DNA from 3 places in the Peribacillus sp. NJ11 genome. Region 2 is predicted to be linked to each of the others. Evidence: riboswitches for the same ligand, from Rfam matches in the RefSeq annotation. Region 2 holds a riboswitch; each other region holds the start of a gene.
What was found. A riboswitch is a leader RNA that binds a small molecule or an ion and turns the genes downstream of it on or off. The one in region 2 is predicted to bind S-adenosylmethionine.

Region 1 (5,668 bases), 250 kb from region 2:
CCATTATGAAAAAGGTTTTTATAAAGTGACCGGCAAAGCAGTAAGGATGTCACAAACTCAGGAAATCACCACCCACACTCCCCGAGGGGGTAAGCTTTTTCCTTATCAAGACCTGCAATCAAGAAGCTTAAATCAAAAATTAGCGAATATCGCCCAAAAATGCGGTGAGTCTCTTTCGAAAAAAATCGGGTTTCTCGGAGAATTTTCCATTGATATAGGGGAAGATGAATCGGGTTCGCTCTTCATATACGAAGTGAACTCAAAGCCCATGCAGTTCGATGAAGAGGAAATTGAAGCTAACCGGCTTTTGCATTTAAAAAATCTTTTCATTGAATTGACTTTTTCCAACCTGACAATAAAATGACACCTCCAGCTGCCGTTTTACATTATAATGAAATGAAAGACAGCATATATGGAGGTTATACATATGATCACCCATTTTCAGTGGGCACCACTGCATAAGAATCTGCCAGGATGGAAAATTTCATTTTATTTCAAAAAGGAGGCAATCAAAGCCTTGTACCATAAAGATGGATCCATCGAATGGACAGCCAACCCACCTTCCGAAACAGATGAAACCCAACTCAAAAGCATGATCCATGACTTAATGGTCTACCATGTATATGATTGAGCCCTTTCCCCTTTTTCATTCATTAACCCTCTGAACGGAATAAAAATCCCTCCTTTGCCTAAACTAAAGAAAAAGCTAGGAGGGATTTATTTTGGATAAAGAAAAAATGACATTTTTGAAGGATACCGAATATGATGGCAAGGATTCCGTTTTCCTCGATATCGACCGAATCATCAATGAAGGAATGGCAGGCGGAAATGTGTATGAAGTCGCTAACCTTCAGAACATCGAGGAAGCACATGATTTTTATGATGAAACAGATCCCAATATCAATAAATAAACACTCGTGGGCTCTCTTTTTGGGGAGCTCCACTTAAAAAAAGTGAACTTTCGTTCATGCGTCATATTCCCCACTAACAAATGTTTTTTTATGAAAAGCACCCCCTCCATAAAAAAACAACTTCCCGGATGGAAGTTGTTTGAGTGCAAATTAAATATTACAACATGCTGTCTTCTTGCCTTTTTCCAATTCCCGCACTCTATCCCCCGTAGGCATTTGATATTATGCTAAAAGCATTAATATCAGTGCTCGTCCTTTCAATATCTATTGTTAATATTCAAATAGTTCCATTATCCCTGGCATTCAAAACATTTTCGTTTAATATCGAAGTTATGATATGCTCTGAATCCCATTCATGTCCAGATATCTCGATAAGGGGATAGCGATTCGGTAAAACGACTTGCTGGATTTCATGGACTGTATGCCCTTGATCATGTAAGCGTAAAATTTCACCTTGGAGGTTTTCCAAATAATCGAGTTTATTTCGAAACATTTCCTTTCCGTCAGGCACATGCCCAGCATGGCAGCAAAACACTTCCCCAAAGTCATATCGGAGTAATTTTTTTATGGAATCGATGATGATCGGGACAGACTCTTCCCGTAAGATAAGCTTTGTTTTTGGTGTTACGAAAAGGTCTCCAGAAAAGAGCATGCCAGTGCTGTGATTCAAATACACCATATGGTCCTTCGCATGACCAGGGGTAAAAATCGGCTCCCACGTTTGGGTGCGGGAATGAATGGCCTTGCCTAGCGGCTCAGCCTTAAAGGCGTCTCTTTTTCCCCAAAACATTTTACGATATTCAGGATATTCAGCATCCTTCGCACAAGTATCAACCGACATCGGATGAATGAATATCGGAACCTTTTTATGTTCCTTTATCCAGGCAGCGCCTCCCGTATGGTCCTCATGATAGTGCGTCAGGGCAACTGTTTCGAAGTCTGCGGACTCATAGAATGGAATAAGTCCTTCCAATAAAATCTGTGCGCCAGTATCTATCAATAGCCCATCCGTTAAAAAAACATAAACACTCATCCCCGACTTGACCCCGTCAGGAGTCCCGTGCACACAAACCACATCATTTACCGTCTTAATCTCTATCATGCATTTCCACCCCATCATTGTACAAAAATAGTTTTTTCTCCCTTTTTCACTTTATTATAATAAATGTATTATCTCTTTACCCTTTTGACAAGGAAATAATGGAATATCTGGATATAAAAGACGGATTATTGACTAAGAGCCCTTTTGACAGGAATGGTTTTAATGAACCGCACGGAACATTATCGAAAAAAACCATCACCAAATCACAGAAACGATTGACATTGTGGAATTTTACAAATATTATAGATTATATTATAAAACTTGAAATATTCTAAAATAATAGTTTACTTATCAAGAGTGACGGAGGGATCAGGCCCTGTGATGTCCGGCAACCGCCCTTCGGGAACGGTGCCACTTCCTGCAGAATGTTTGCATTCTGAAAGATAAGACGAGATATAATTTCGCTGCCTCTTTCTGAATGATAGAGGCAGTTTTTTATGTTTAAGGGGGAAGGATCATGATTGAAATCCGTTCAGTCCGAAAGGAATACATCACGAAGAAAAACCGAGTTATCGGAGTGGATAACGTATCTTTAACCATTCAAAAAGGCGAAGTGTATGGAATTGTCGGCTACAGCGGAGCTGGAAAAAGCTCATTACTCCGCTGCTTGAATTTGCTTGAACGTCCGACAGCCGGAAATATCATCATTGACGGCATTGATTTAACCTCTTTATCAAGTAAAGAGCTTCGTAAACAACGTCAAAAAATCGGAATGATATTTCAACACTTTTCCCTGGTCAGTTCAAAAACCGTTTATGAAAATGTCGCTTTCGCCTTAAAGGCCGCGCATCAATCGAAGGACGCCATCAGGTTACGTGTATTGGAATTGCTGGAAATCGTAGGGCTCAGTGATAAAAAAGATGTCTATCCGGCACAGCTTAGCGGTGGACAGAAGCAACGGGTCGGCATAGCCCGGGCCTTAGCAAATGACCCCACCGTACTGTTATGTGATGAAGCGACTTCAGCCCTTGATCCAACAACAACAAAAGCGATTTTACAGTTATTAAAAAAGATAAGCAGGGAGCTCGGGATCACCATCGTGTTGATTACACATGAAATGGAAGTGGTCAAAGAACTATGCCACCGAGTCGCCGTCATGCAGGATGGACGGGTAATTGAAGAAGGTTCCGTTTATAAAATATTTTCACAGCCAAAGCAGGAGTTAACGAAGCAATTCATCAGCAGTGTATTGGATTTCGAACTTCCCTCACATTTGATTGAGGGAAGTAAAGGAACGATTATTAAAATTCAATTCGAAGGGCAAACCGCCGGTGAATCGATTCTCTCCGACGCTCTCCAATCCCATTCAGTAAAGGGGAATATCCTGCACGGTAAAATTGAGTATATTCAGGATGTCCCTTTAGGCATCTTGATCATTGAGTTAATCGGTGAGGCCGCTGAAATTCATTCGGCATTGGAATATATAAAAAATCGTTCCAGTTCTGTGGAGGTGTTAAAACATGTCATTTCTTGATTCCATCGTCAATATTTTACCTGATCTTAATAAAGCCTTTCTTGAAACGATTTATATGGTCGGCGTTTCCCTTGCGGTAGCCCTTTTGATAGGTTTACCACTTGGAGTATTGCTGTTTACGACAACCAGGAATTTATTCTTTGAAAATAGCGTCGTGAATCGATCACTCGGTTTCGCAGTCAATATTGTCCGTTCAATCCCGTTCATCATTCTCTTGGTCGCCCTCCTTCCTTTAACGGAACTGCTTACTGGATCGACGATAGGGCCAAGAGCGGCTTCTGTTTCCCTGTCCGTATCCGCGATACCTTTTTTTGCAAGGATCGTGGAATCGGCATTACGTGAAATAGACAAAGGAGTGATTGAAGCTGCAATTGCCGTGGGGGCCACTCCATGGATGATCATTAAAGATGTACTTCTTCCGGAGGCAAAACCGGGAATCATTCAGGGGCTGACATTAACGACCATTTCACTGATCGGTTACTCAGCAATGGCAGGGACAATCGGCGGAGGGGGAATTGGTGACCTGGCCATCAGGTACGGTTATTACCGTTATGACAACACGGTCATGATCACGACGATCGTCGTGTTGATCTGCCTTGTACAAATCATTCAAATGGTTGGTGACAAAGCCTCATACTTAGTTAACAAACGATAGAATCAGTCATTTTTTCAATGATTCAATACATATCATTTCAGGAGGAATTTCAAATGAAGAAAATAGCTTCGTTATTATCAGTCTGTGCACTTGCCCTTGGCTTGTCAGCTTGCGGAAGCGATGATGCATCCCCAAAAACTGAAGACAAAAAAGAATTGAAGATCGGGGCGACTACCGGGCCATACGCCGATATGGTTAAAGAAGCAATCCAGCCAGGTCTGGAAGATCTCGGTTACAAAATAGAGATCGTAGAGTTCACCGACTATATCCAGCCGAATAAGTCGCTTGGCAACAACTCAATCGACGCCAACCTATTCCAGCATAAAGTGTACATGGATAACTTCGCTAAAGAAAATGATCTAACGCTTTCCGACCTTATCATAGTTCCAACAGCACCAATGGGCATATACTCGAACAAATATAAATCGTTGAAAGAAATTAAAGACGGTACATCCCTTGCATTGCCCAATGATCCGGTTAACCTTGCACGTGCACTTAAAGTGCTGGTGGATGAAGAATTGATTGAGGTTGACCCAGATGTCGACCCTTTAAAAATATCTGAAAAGGATGTAACGGAAAATCCAAAAAACATCCAATTTAAGCCATTGGAATCCGCTCAATTGCCCCGCGCAACAGACAGTGTTGACCTATCAGCTGTCCCTGGTAATTTCGCTCTCGCAGCGAAAATGGACCTCCAGGATGCCCTTGTTTTAGAAAAGATGCCAGATATGTATCGAAACGTTGTTGCAGTGAATACAAAAGATGTAGACGCTCAATTTGCCAAGGATATTAAATCAGTAGTGGAATCCGCCCAGTTTGAAAAAGTGATTGATAGCAAATTTGTCGGATTCGGAAAACCAGATTGGATGAAATGATCAAATAATCGAGGCCTGCTTTCCCTTTTCAGGGAAACAGGCCTTTACATTAAGGAGAACGAATATGAATACCCTACTGGAAGTCCGCAGCGGCCCAGCCTATTATGCCTGTAAAGCTAATGTCCTTGAAACACTGGAAGCAAAACTGAGTAAAGCGAACATTCGTAAAGTGCTCGTTATTCATGGAAGAAAATCATGGAAAGTTGCTGAACCATTTTTTCCTTCTTTCGAAAATATTGAGACGATTTTTTTCACATACGACGGGGAATGCAGTGACCCGGAAATTGAACGCGTCAAGAAGTCAGCTCTTGAACAAGGTGTGGATGCATTAATCGGCATTGGGGGCGGTAAGCTGCTCGATCTCGCCAAATCGGCCGGAAACTCGCTTCAAAAGGAAATCATCCTCATTCCAACCCTGGCTTCCACCTGCGCTGCCTGGACACCGTTAAGTGTCATTTATGATGATAATGGTTCCTATGTCCGCTATGATATTCATGAAAAAAGCGCTTGGATGTTATTTATCGAACCGGGAATTCTATTGGATTCGCCTATTGGCTATTTACGGGCAGGAATCGGCGATACATTGGCGAAATGGTATGAGGGCAATGCACTGGTCGAAAAACTTGCCACAAAGTCCGTTTGTATTGAATT
Region 2 (5,668 bases):
CATATCGTCAGGAACCATTTGTTTGATGACAGGCAGTGGAAGGTCATCTTGCCCAATATGAATTCCGTCAGCTGCAACAGCAAGTGCTATATCTACCCGGTCATTAATGATAAGGGGAATGGACAGCTCGTTCAATAACTGTTTTAATGCAGAAGCTTTTTTATAAAAGGAAAGGGAGGAATTGTTTTTTTCTCTAAGTTGTACGATCGAGACTCCTCCTGAAACCGATTCTGTAATGATTTTGGTCAAATCTTCTATTGCTATGGACTCTTTCGTAACTAAATATAAGCTTAAATCAATTTTGGATTTCTTCATTTATTTTCACCTCATGCATCCAGGTTTCCTTATTCATTCTTGATATTGCATCGATTAATCTCACACGAAACGTGCCTGTTCCTTCATCTTCTTGAAGTTTTCCAGCAGCCAGTTCCCCTGAAATGCTCATGGTAGAGATACCGGCAACTGCAGCAGCATAGAAATCGTCCGTGACTCCGGAAAAGGTTCCGATAAGAGCAGTGGCCATGCATCCGGTACCTGTAACATTTGTTAAAAGGAGGTTCCCGTTGTCGATTATGGACGTATGTTTTCCATCACTAACAGCATCCTTCGCTCCGCTGACCACGACGACACTATTCAATTTATTTGCCGCTTGTGCAGCCAGCTCCGCATTGCTAATCGCAAGTTCCCCCGAATCCACCCCCCGTGTAACGATATCCCCACCCATCAATCGATGGATCTCACTCGCATTTCCGCGAATGATTTGGAAATTAACCTTACGTAGGAGTTCTGTGACTTGCTCTGTCCGATAGGCGGTGGCACCCACTCCCACCGGGTCCAAAATGACCGGGATATCCAGGGCATTTGCCGTCTTACCGGCAATCTCCATTGCTTCCAAGGCTTTATCATCAATCGTACCGAAATTAAGGACCAATGCATCTGCTAATTTGACCATATCCGCCACTTCTCTTGGGCTCGATGTCATAACAGGCGAACCACCGATGGCAAGGGTGGCATTTGCACAGTCGTTGACCGTAACAAAGTTGGTGATTTGGTGAACGAGTGGTTTTCCTTCTCTTACCTTCACGAATAAATCGGCTGCAGGAACATTCATATTAATTCACTCCGTTCTTTTTTTGAAAATGAATGAAAATGGTGGACAGGTCCATGACCCTTACCGATTGAAAAGCTATTACGAATGGCTTCAGAAATATAGATCTTGGCCTGTTCGATCGACTCCAGCAATGTCAGTCCATTTGCCAGGTTGGATGTAATGGCGGATGACAGGGTACAGCCTGTACCATGTGTGTTTTTTGTATGAATGCGTTCTCCCTTTATCCAGTGGAAGTCAGTCCCATCATAAAAGAGATCATTTGGATTTCCCGCTGCATGGCCCCCTTTAAGTAAAACGGCTTTAGGGCCCAGTTCTTGTATGGATATGCATGCCCTGTAAAAATCTTGTTTCGTTCGAATCGACAAGCCAGTAAGAACTTCCGCTTCTGGTACATTTGGGGTTGCAAGTGTTGCAAGCGGAAGCAATTCCGTTTTTAAGGCAGAGACGGCTTTTTCGTCGAGCAAATGGTGGCCGCTTTTGGAAATCATGACAGGATCAAGGATAACGATGTCAGGTAAGAATGTTTTAAGGGACGCAGCGACTGTTTCCACTATTTCTTTTGATCCAAGCATACCTATTTTTACTGCATTGACACGAATATCTTCAAAAATGGCTGCAATTTGATCCGAAATGATAGCTGTATCGATGGCCTGAATTGAACGCACTTCCATTGTATTTTGTGCGGTTACGGCTGTGATTGCTGACATTCCAAAGACCCCATGTGCAGAAAATGTTTTTAAATCAGCTTGTATTCCAGCACCGCCCCCTGAATCAGAGCCTGCGATGGTTAATGCTGTTTTCATAAAAAAACCCCTTCATATAATTATTTTTTAGAAGTATTTTAAGTAATATGAAAGCTAAAATCGCACCTGCGAATGAACTAAGCATAAAAGCTGGTAAAAAACCAAAAAGAGCAGCTTTTTCTCCCAATAGGAGGATTGCAAGTGGATAACAGGCTAGGGAACCGAAAATGCCGGTCCCGATCACTTCCCCTAAACAAGCGAATTTTAAGCTTTGTGTTTTTCGATATACGACGGCAGCCAAAAGTGCACCGATCATGCTGCCAGGAAAGGCGAAAATTGAACCGGTACCAGACATGTTTCTAATGATGGAAACTAAAAAAGCTTGTGTTACCGCATAAGCAGGTCCCAATAATACGGCTGTCAGGACATTTGCCAGATGTTGAATAGGAAAGACTTTTGCAAATCCGGCAGGGATGAAAATAAATGAACTGGTTAAAGTCGTTATAGCCGTAATCATGGCGGTCAATGTCAATTTCTTGATTGGATTCATCATATCAACGACCTACAGTGGCCAATCCTGCTCATTTTGAACCATATCCCAGAATAAATATTCATATCGGGAAGTCACCAAAAAGTGCTTTTCTAATCTAAGAAGTTCCTTTTCGGGCATGCCTTCAGTTAATTCTTCCAACAAAGCAATCAGCCACTTGTGTGCTTCACCGAATTCAGGAGATGAATATGACCTTATCCAATCAGAGTAGCGATTGTTTTCCAATGCTTCACCATTTTGTTCTTTCAATAGCAAACCGATCTCATAATAATCCCAAGCACATGGCAGGAGACAGGCTATCAGGTCTGCCAAAGTCCCATGCTGAGCTGCATTTAGCATGTAACCCGTATAGGCTAGAGTGGTTGGTGTGGGTTCTGTATCTTCCAATTCCTTGGAGCTGATTCCGAATTCTGAAGCATAATGCCGATGGATATCCATTTCAACTTGAAGGGTTTCATTTAAAATACTCGCAAACTTTGCCATGGTTTCGATATTATGAGCTTTGATGACACCTAAAGCAAAGAGCTTGGAATAATCCATGAGATAGATATAGTCCTGCTTCAGGTAATAGGCAAATTTCTTTTCAGGAAGTGTGCCGTTTCCAATTGCCTGGACAAAGGGATGTGAATGGTTCCTTTTCCAAATCTCTTTTGCCCGTCCATGAAGTCTATCACTGAATGTTTCTAATTTAGTATTCTCCATTGTTCATCCTCCTTTAGAATGGATCCCCCTGTTTACACCCAATAAAAAACCCCGCTCCTGAATACGGAACGGGGTAGATGGATAAAGTCTGTAAATGGACGATATCATCCACTTCCCTCCGCCGGTATGAGCCGGTTCAGGTTCAAAGGGTCCGGAACTAATTCCATCTCAGTCTTAAAAAAGACTCCCCTAGTGGTGTGAATTGTATGTAATTACTGACATCATATCAGAAAGACAAGAAAATGCAACCCGTATTTGAAAGAGGGAATCCTTTATGGCTCAGGAAAAAAGGGAGATCCAGGTAATTGACTTTTGATGATTATTGGGATAAAATCATGTCTACATCAATTATATATTGAATTCTTATCCAGAGAGGTGGAGGGACTTGGCCCAAAGAAACCTCGGCAGCAGACCCATTTTGGGAACTGTGCTAAATCCAACAAGCATATGCTTGGAAGATAAGAAGAGCCGTACGGACACTGTCAGCCTCTTCTTGAATTAGAAGAGGCTTTTATTTTTGCGGAATAACGTTTAGTGACATAATAATAAAGGTATATATAATTTGGTGAAAATCAAACCAGTTAATACAGTTTAGCTCAACTAGAAGCAGGCTTTATGATGACTAGGAAAGGAGCCATTTACATGGCGGAATTATTTAAGAGGATTGAACAGAGGAAGGCAAAGCTTATTGAAGAGTTATTGGCCAATGGAGTATACAAAACCTCTGATGAAAGGCACCTTTACGATGCCCCGTTAAAAGTACTTGAAGATGAATATAAGATTGTTATAAATAGACCTAATAACGAGTCTCCTTCGGAATGGATGACATAGTAAGCGATAGACTATATTTTGGGTTCGTGGGATAGGGATATGATGTAAGCATTCGCAATGTATCACACTTGTGGATGCTTTTTTTATTTAGGTTTATATATAGGATGTCACAAAATATACATAATTAGAGACTGAAATAGGCTTTTTGTCACATTTAACCTATGAAATAACACATTTAATTTCCGGAAAATAGTTGATTTTAACTACGAGTTTCATTATGATGAAAGTGTAAAAATATTGAAAAATTAGGAGGTGTTTATATGATTTGCCGGAAGGTAACTATAGAAAAAGTAGAAGAAAAGAGAGAGGAAATGATCAAATTGGCAGCAGTTTATGGTTTTACAAGTCTTCTAACTGTTCAAGCAAGTCAAGAATTGGATGCGCTGTTAAATGCGTTGACAAATAAAAGAGAATCTGAATATTTTTCCCTCCAGAGAGTATATAGGTATTTCTAAATTCACTATTTCGTCCTCGTTTAATCAGAGAAAAAAGCTACTACACAAGGCAATAGCTTTTAAATAAATATATTTAAATATCGACACGTTTACCAAGAATGATCAAATCCCGTTCAATGCCATCCAGCTCGGCAACTTGAGGTAAATGTGCCCATTTTTCAAACCCGAATTTGGAAAAAAGCTTCAGGCTTGGTGCATTGTGGGCAAAAATGAAACCTAATAGAGTCTTCACCCCTAATTTTGGGCTCACATCAATTGCCTTTTGAATCGAAATTTGTCCGATTCCTTTTCCCCGGAAATAATCATCAATATAAATGCTGATTTCAGCCGTGGAATTATAGGCCGGCCGCCCATAGAACGATTGAAAGCTCATCCATCCAGCAGTTTCCCCTTCTATAGTAATGATAAATAGCGGTCGACTTTCTGAATCATGTTCCTCAAACCATTTAACCCTCGATTGTACGGATACAGGTTCCGTATCCGCCGTGACCATTCTTGAAGCAATTGTCGAATTATATATTTCAACGATCCTGGGTAAGTCCGATAGTTCTGCCTTTCTAAACTCTATGTGCTCTTCCATGATTTAAACTCCTATCTATATTCTATCTCCAGAATAAAGGGTATCGCCGGTTTTTTATTAAGGGACGGTGAATGAAACCCAATCCATTGAAAGTTTTATACTATCATACACCCTTTGCTCTTTATCTGACAATTCATTTTATATGTTAGGACTACAGATTTTTGGGTATTTAAAAGATTAAATACTTCATAGTAAATAGACAAAAGGAGAAGCAAATGAAAAAAATAGCAGGTTTATTAATTATTGTACTAATAATATGTTTCGCTGCATATAAATTTCAAGCCTCGGAAGCGAAAGATGTACAAAGGGTGATGGCTTTTGGAGATTCGTTAACCTATGGAAAAGGGGATAAGGACGGGGAAGGATATGTAGACGGTCTGGATGATGAATTGAATAATCCGGAATCGGAACAAAAAGTGAGTTTTTGGAATTACGGTATAAAAGGTCAGGAAACGGATGGGGTAATGAAGCAGCTTGATGATTACCGCATTAAAACGAAACTTGATAAAGCCGATACTTTCATCGTTTATATTGGAACGAATGACTTGATCAATAGTAACGGCGGGAACTTGGAGAAAATAAGTGACCGAAAAATCGATGATGGTAAACGGGAGTATATCAACCATCTGGATAAGATTATATCAACCCTAATAAAGGCAAACGATAAAGCGGATATACTGGTAGTAGGGCTATATA
Region 3 (5,668 bases), 1.7 Mb from region 2:
CCTGTCAAGAGTTCTTTTGCTTCTCCGGCTTCACTTATGATATTCCCCAATGGATCAATAATCAAGGAATGACCCGCAAATATATTATTGACATCCGAACCTGAACGGTTAACGGCTACAACATATACTTGGTTCTCGATGGCACGGCTAATCAATAAGGCTCTCCAGTGTCGAGTCTGGGCTTTGGCCATTCTGCCATTACGAATAGAACTTCGGCGCCTTGAACAGTATGGGCTCGCTGCCATTCAGGAAAACGGATGTCATAACAAATGAATCCAGCACATATTTTTTCATCAAGAGTAAATAAACCATCTTTTTCACCTGGCTGCAGGAAATGATGTTCATCCATTAACTGAAATAAGTGAAGCTTATCATATTCTTTTATGAGATTTCCATGCTTATTGATGATGATCATGGTGTTATAGATGCCCTTGCTTGCTTTTTGGCAACGGAACCCCCAATTATGTGAAACTGGTGTTTCTTTACCTGATCTTTTAAACATTCAATCGTTTTTTCTGCTTCTTCATCAGCAATCTCATTTAACCTGGTCAAGTCGTATCCTGTTGACCAAAGCTCTGGTAAAATAACGATATCGGGTTTGGACATTGCTGCTATTTCCATCCATTATTCTGCAACCTGAAAATTGATATCTGGTTGCCCGAAGGCAATATCCAATTGAATGCAGGCAATTTTCCACTTCATCGTTTAAAACCCACATGTAAAAAATGCTTTACAAGACTATGATAAACATATATCATTTGTGTCTAGAATTTCAAGAAATTTCAGAGAAGGTGTATAAATGTTGCAATTCGAAAAATCCAGACAACTTCAAAAACTGCCCAAGCAATTTTTTGCATCTCTAGTCGCAAAAGTCAATGCGATTACGGCGCAGGGTCATGATGTCATTAATTTAGGCCAGGGAAATCCTGATCAACCGACGCCTGAACATATCGTGAAAAGTTTACAGGTTGCCGCTGAAAAAACGATTAATCATAAATATTCGCCGTTTCGGGGACATCAATATTTAAAAGATGCTGCTGCCGTCTTTTATGAACGTGAATATGGTGTCAAGCTGGATCCGAATAGTGAAGTGGCGATTCTCTTCGGGGGGAAGGCAGGTCTTGTCGAACTGCCGCAGTGTTTATTGAATCCAGGTGATACGATCCTTGTTCCAGATCCCGGCTATCCGGATTATCTTTCCGGTGTCGTTTTAGCCCAGGCAAAGACCGAACTGATGCCCTTGACAGAAGAAAATGATTTTCTTCCGAAATACAATGACATACATAAAGAAGTGCTTGATAAAGCCAAAATGATGTTCTTGAACTATCCGAATAATCCCACAGGAGCTTCTGCAACTGAAAGTTTCTTTGATGAAACCGTCTCCTTTGCAAAAGAGCATTCGATTTGCGTGGTCCACGATTTCGCTTATGGGGCAATAGGATTCGACGGAAAAAAACCGATAAGCTTTCTCCAGGCAGAGGGAGCGAAGGATGTAGGGATAGAAATTTACACACTATCGAAAACATACAATATGGCAGGGTGGAGAGTCGGTTTTGCAGTGGGGAATAAAAGTGTCATAGAAGCTCTTGAACTATTGCAAGACCATCTTTATGTTAGTCTCTTTCCAGCGATACAGGAAGCAGCGGCAAGCGCATTGCTGGACTCGCAGAGCTGTGTAGATGAGTTAGTGAAGATGTATGAGGGACGCAGGAATGTTTTCATTGAGGGATTGAGGGCAATCGGATGGGATGTCAAAGCTCCCGAGGCATCATTCTTTGCCTGGCTCAAGGTACCAAAAGGTTTTACGTCCGAGAGTTTTGCAGACTATCTATTAACGCATGCCCACGTAGCTGTTGCCGCAGGGAATGGATTCGGTGAATTTGGCGAAGGTTACGTCAGGGTAGGGCTTCTGACTTCGGAAGAACGGCTTGAAGAGGCTGTGGAACGGATACGTACATTAAAATTATTTTAACGGAGGATTCAATTTATCCACGGTTAAATAGACAAGAAATTATTGACAAAGTATGGATTACGTGTCAGAATACAAAATAAATTCTTAATCTTTCGATACTTGAATGTAACTATATATCAGCGTTTTCTTATTTTGAGCAGGTGGAGGGACTAGCCCTATGAAGCCCAGCAACCGACCGTAATTCCATTGTAAAATGGGGCGGAATTCTTCGCCGGATTTTCTTGAAATCCACAAGGCACGGTGCTAATTCTTGCAGCTAATGGCTGGGAGATAAGAAGATGGCTTTTTAAAGCCTCTTCTTTATGAAGGGGCTTTTGCCATTTTGAGACCATTTCAGGTTAATGACTTCGAGAGTTTACTAACGTGATATAGGAGTGATCAAATGAGCGAGATAGTCGCTACTTATTTAATTCATGACTTTAATGGAAATCATGAGAAAAAAGCAGAAAGCATTGCCTTAGGATTGACTGTGGGAACATGGACGGACCTGCCCCATTTGGTCCAGAAGCAACTGGAAAAACATAAGGGTCGTGTCGTATCGGTGACACCACTATCTGAAGAAGAGAAGGCAAACAGATATTTTAATCGTAAAGTGTACCGTTCACTAATTAAAATTGCCTATCCGGCAGGGAATTTCTCCAATGATTTACCTGCAATCCTCACGACGGTCTTCGGCAAACTTTCATTGGACGGAGAAATAAAACTTATTGACTTGGATTTTGTCGGTGAGATTCAAAAAGCTTTCCCAGGGCCGCAATTTGGCATTGCAGGCATTAGGGAAAAGATTGACGTATATAACCGGCCCCTGGTGATGAGCATCTTTAAAGGTGTATTAGGAAGGGACCTAACCTTCCATAATGAGCAACTGAAGCGACAAGCATTAGGAGGTGTCGACCTAGTTAAAGATGATGAAATTCTCTTCGACCAGGAACAGACTCCATTTTTCGATAGAATAAAAACTGGAAAACGAATATTGAATGAAGTCTATGAAACCACTGGCCACCGAACCTTATACGCTGTCAATCTATCAGGGAAAACATTTGATTTATTGGATAAGGCGGAGCAAGCTGCTGAAGCAGGGGCGGATGCTTTATTGTTCAACGTTCATACATATGGTTTGGATGTATTGCAGGCCCTGAGTGAGCATGATCGAATCAGGCTACCGATCATGGCGCACCCCGCATTTAGCGGGGCATTGGCATCTTCATCATTTTATGGGATCGGCTATCCATTATTGCTTGGTAAATTAGTAAGGTTATCAGGTGCGGATTTATCCTTGTTCCCATCCCCTTATGGAAATGTCGCACTAGAAAAAAAGGAGACCTTGGCGATTGCTGAAGCTCTGACAAAAGATGAACTTTCATGGAAAAAAGCCTTCCCTGTTCCTTCTGCAGGCATTCATCCAGGCATGGTTCCGGACCTAATCAAGGATTTTGGACTCGATAGCGTGATTAATGCAGGGGGCGGAATTCACGGGCACCCTGACGGAGCAGAGGGCGGGGCCAAGGCTTTCCGTTCTGCTGTGGAAGCCGTTCTAGCAGGAAAGGACCTATCTGAAGCGGCGGCTGAGGAAGAAACACTAAAAAAAGCTCTTGTGTTATGGGGAGGCTTATAAGAAATAATGAAACCAATCATCTTTTGTGATTTTGACGGAACGATCACCAACACAGATAATATCATTTCCATCATGAAAAAATTTGCTCCTCCGGAATGGGAAGAGTTGAAAGACGATGTCCTTCAGCAAAAAATCAGTATATCTTCTGGCGTAGGGGATATGTTTTCCCTGCTTGATAGTGGCTTGAAGGATGACATCATTCAATATGTATGTGAGTCGGCCGGCATTCGTCCAGGGTTTTATGAATTCGTTGAGTATACGAAACAAGCCAACATCCCTTTATATATTGTAAGCGGAGGCATGGATTTTTTCATAGCACCTCTTTTAAATGATATCTTGCCATCAGAATCCGTTTATTGCAACCATGCATTTTTCAATAAGGAAAAAATTTATATTGAGTGGCCACATGCCTGTGATGACCAATGTAAAAATGATTGTGGTTGCTGTAAGCCATCAATTATGAGGGAAATTGCGAGTGCGGATGATTTTAAATTAGTTATTGGAGATTCAGTAACGGATTTTGAAGCGGCAAAACAGGCAGATTTTGTCATAGCTCGTGACATACTGCTTGAGAAATGCGATAGGGAAGGGATTCTTCATCAAGGATTTGAAACGTTTTATGATGTAATTGACATTTTAAAGCAGCGGGAGTTGGTAAATGCGTGAACACTCATACAGAAGAATGGCTGGAGTTAGCGGATATTAAAGCAGAACTGGCCGAAAGGGATTGGTTTATGGGTACTAGCGGGAATTTGTCCATCCGTAAGCCCGAAAGTCCTTTCTTTTATATTACGGCAAGCGGTAAGGATAAAAGGAAGCAATCGGATTCGGACTTTTTACTGGTTGATTTAAAAGGAAAACCAGTTGAAGAAACGGAGTTAAGACCATCGGCCGAAACATTGCTTCATACCGTTATTTACGGGAAAACCAATGCGAACTGTGTACTCCATGTCCATACAGTTGAAAATAATGTGATATCCGAATTGTACGGAGATGAAGGTCAAGTTACTTTTCGTAATCATGAAATCATTAAAGCGACCGGACGGTGGGATGAAGATTCAGAGCTAAGGATTCCTATCATCTATAATCACGCTGACATTCCGCTGTTATCCGATAAGTTCAAACCACATGTCGAAGAAGACTCTGGCGCTGTGCTGATCCGCAATCATGGTATTACGGTTTGGGGTAAAAGCGGATTCGAAGCTAAAAGAATACTTGAAGCTTGCGAATTTTTATTTCAATATCAACTGTTGCTTAATCAACAAAAGGCATTTGCAGGTTCCATAAGATAACAATCCATAGAGGAGGAATGAATGATGGCGACGATCAGATTCCATGAAACAAACGAGGTTATTGAAAATGGGGAAAAGGTAAAAGGTTTTTTAGAAACACAAGGGGTTATTTATGAGCAATGGGACATTTCGAAATTACCGGCCCATCTTGTGGAAAAATACGATCTGACAGATGCTGACAAGGAGGAAATCCTTTTAACATTCAAATCGGAGATAGCGGAAATTTCCGAAAGAAGAGGCTATAAAGCGCATGATATCATCACATTATCCGATGCAAATCCAAACTTGGATCAAATGCTTGAAAACTTTAAGCAGGAACACCACCATGAGGATGATGAAGTGCGTTTCATAGCAGGCGGAACGAGTATTTTTGCCATTGAAGGCGGCGATAAAAAGTGGTTTGATGTACGGCTTAATCCAGGAGATCTAATTAGTGTACCAGAATCCACACGACATTATTTCACGCTGGCAGAAGATAGAAAAACGGTCGCTGTCCGTATTTTCGTTACAGCGGCAGGATGGGTGCCGATTTACGAAAAGGACGAAGTTCAAGCATGAATCATTGTTGAAAAACCAGCTTACGGGCTGGTTTTTTTATGTAGATATCCGGCAAGTGCTTAAGTAAGATAAGTATGATAAAATTTAACGGAATCGAATTTAACCGGATCATAGGAGCAGATAAGAATGAAAACAACCGAAGTGTACATATTGGGCGGCTTTCTCGGCAGTGGGAAAACGACGCTTCTTCGAAATATTTTAAAACAGGAAAGTGAAGCGGGTAGAAAAGTG

Region 1: linked by a shared signal. The riboswitch ahead of QUF86_RS26690 (methionine ABC transporter ATP-binding protein) and the one ahead of QUF86_RS25460 (Fur-regulated basic protein FbpA) in region 2 are both predicted to bind S-adenosylmethionine.
Region 3: linked by a shared signal. The riboswitch ahead of mtnW (2,3-diketo-5-methylthiopentyl-1-phosphate enolase) and the one ahead of QUF86_RS25460 (Fur-regulated basic protein FbpA) in region 2 are both predicted to bind S-adenosylmethionine.

Annotation. Positions count from the first base shown of each region.
Region 1 covers NZ_JAUCFO010000001.1:5,453,578-5,459,245, forward strand. The annotation lists gene QUF86_RS26670 (YheC/YheD family endospore coat-associated protein) at 1-364, shown strand, start outside; gene QUF86_RS26675 (YheE family protein) at 428-631, shown strand; gene QUF86_RS26680 (hypothetical protein) at 723-911, shown strand; gene QUF86_RS26685 (MBL fold metallo-hydrolase) at 1,189-2,013, opposite strand; SAM riboswitch class I at 2,299-2,403, shown strand; gene QUF86_RS26690 (methionine ABC transporter ATP-binding protein) at 2,471-3,487, shown strand; gene QUF86_RS26695 (methionine ABC transporter permease) at 3,474-4,142, shown strand; gene QUF86_RS26700 (MetQ/NlpA family ABC transporter substrate-binding protein) at 4,196-5,017, shown strand; gene QUF86_RS26705 (iron-containing alcohol dehydrogenase family protein) at 5,082-5,668, shown strand, end outside.
Region 2 covers NZ_JAUCFO010000001.1:5,207,586-5,213,253, reverse strand. The annotation lists gene thiE (thiamine phosphate synthase) at 1-315, opposite strand, end outside; gene thiM (hydroxyethylthiazole kinase) at 296-1,111, opposite strand; gene thiD (bifunctional hydroxymethylpyrimidine kinase/phosphomethylpyrimidine kinase) at 1,108-1,914, opposite strand; gene thiW (energy coupling factor transporter S component ThiW) at 1,883-2,404, opposite strand; gene tenA (thiaminase II) at 2,417-3,106, opposite strand; TPP riboswitch at 3,203-3,307, opposite strand; SAM riboswitch class I at 3,467-3,571, shown strand; gene QUF86_RS25460 (Fur-regulated basic protein FbpA) at 3,725-3,937, shown strand; gene QUF86_RS25455 (aspartyl-phosphate phosphatase Spo0E family protein) at 4,198-4,392, shown strand; gene QUF86_RS25450 (GNAT family N-acetyltransferase) at 4,466-4,972, opposite strand; gene QUF86_RS25445 (DUF459 domain-containing protein) at 5,188-5,668, shown strand, end outside.
Region 3 covers NZ_JAUCFO010000001.1:3,488,030-3,493,697, forward strand. The annotation lists partial or broken gene QUF86_RS17275 (carbon-nitrogen family hydrolase) at 1-621, opposite strand, end outside; gene QUF86_RS17280 (pyridoxal phosphate-dependent aminotransferase) at 800-1,972, shown strand; SAM riboswitch class I at 2,097-2,249, shown strand; gene mtnW (2,3-diketo-5-methylthiopentyl-1-phosphate enolase) at 2,355-3,587, shown strand; gene QUF86_RS17290 (2-hydroxy-3-keto-5-methylthiopentenyl-1-phosphate phosphatase) at 3,594-4,253, shown strand; gene QUF86_RS17295 (methylthioribulose 1-phosphate dehydratase) at 4,250-4,879, shown strand; gene QUF86_RS17300 (cupin domain-containing protein) at 4,904-5,437, shown strand; gene QUF86_RS17305 (CobW family GTP-binding protein) at 5,564-5,668, shown strand, end outside.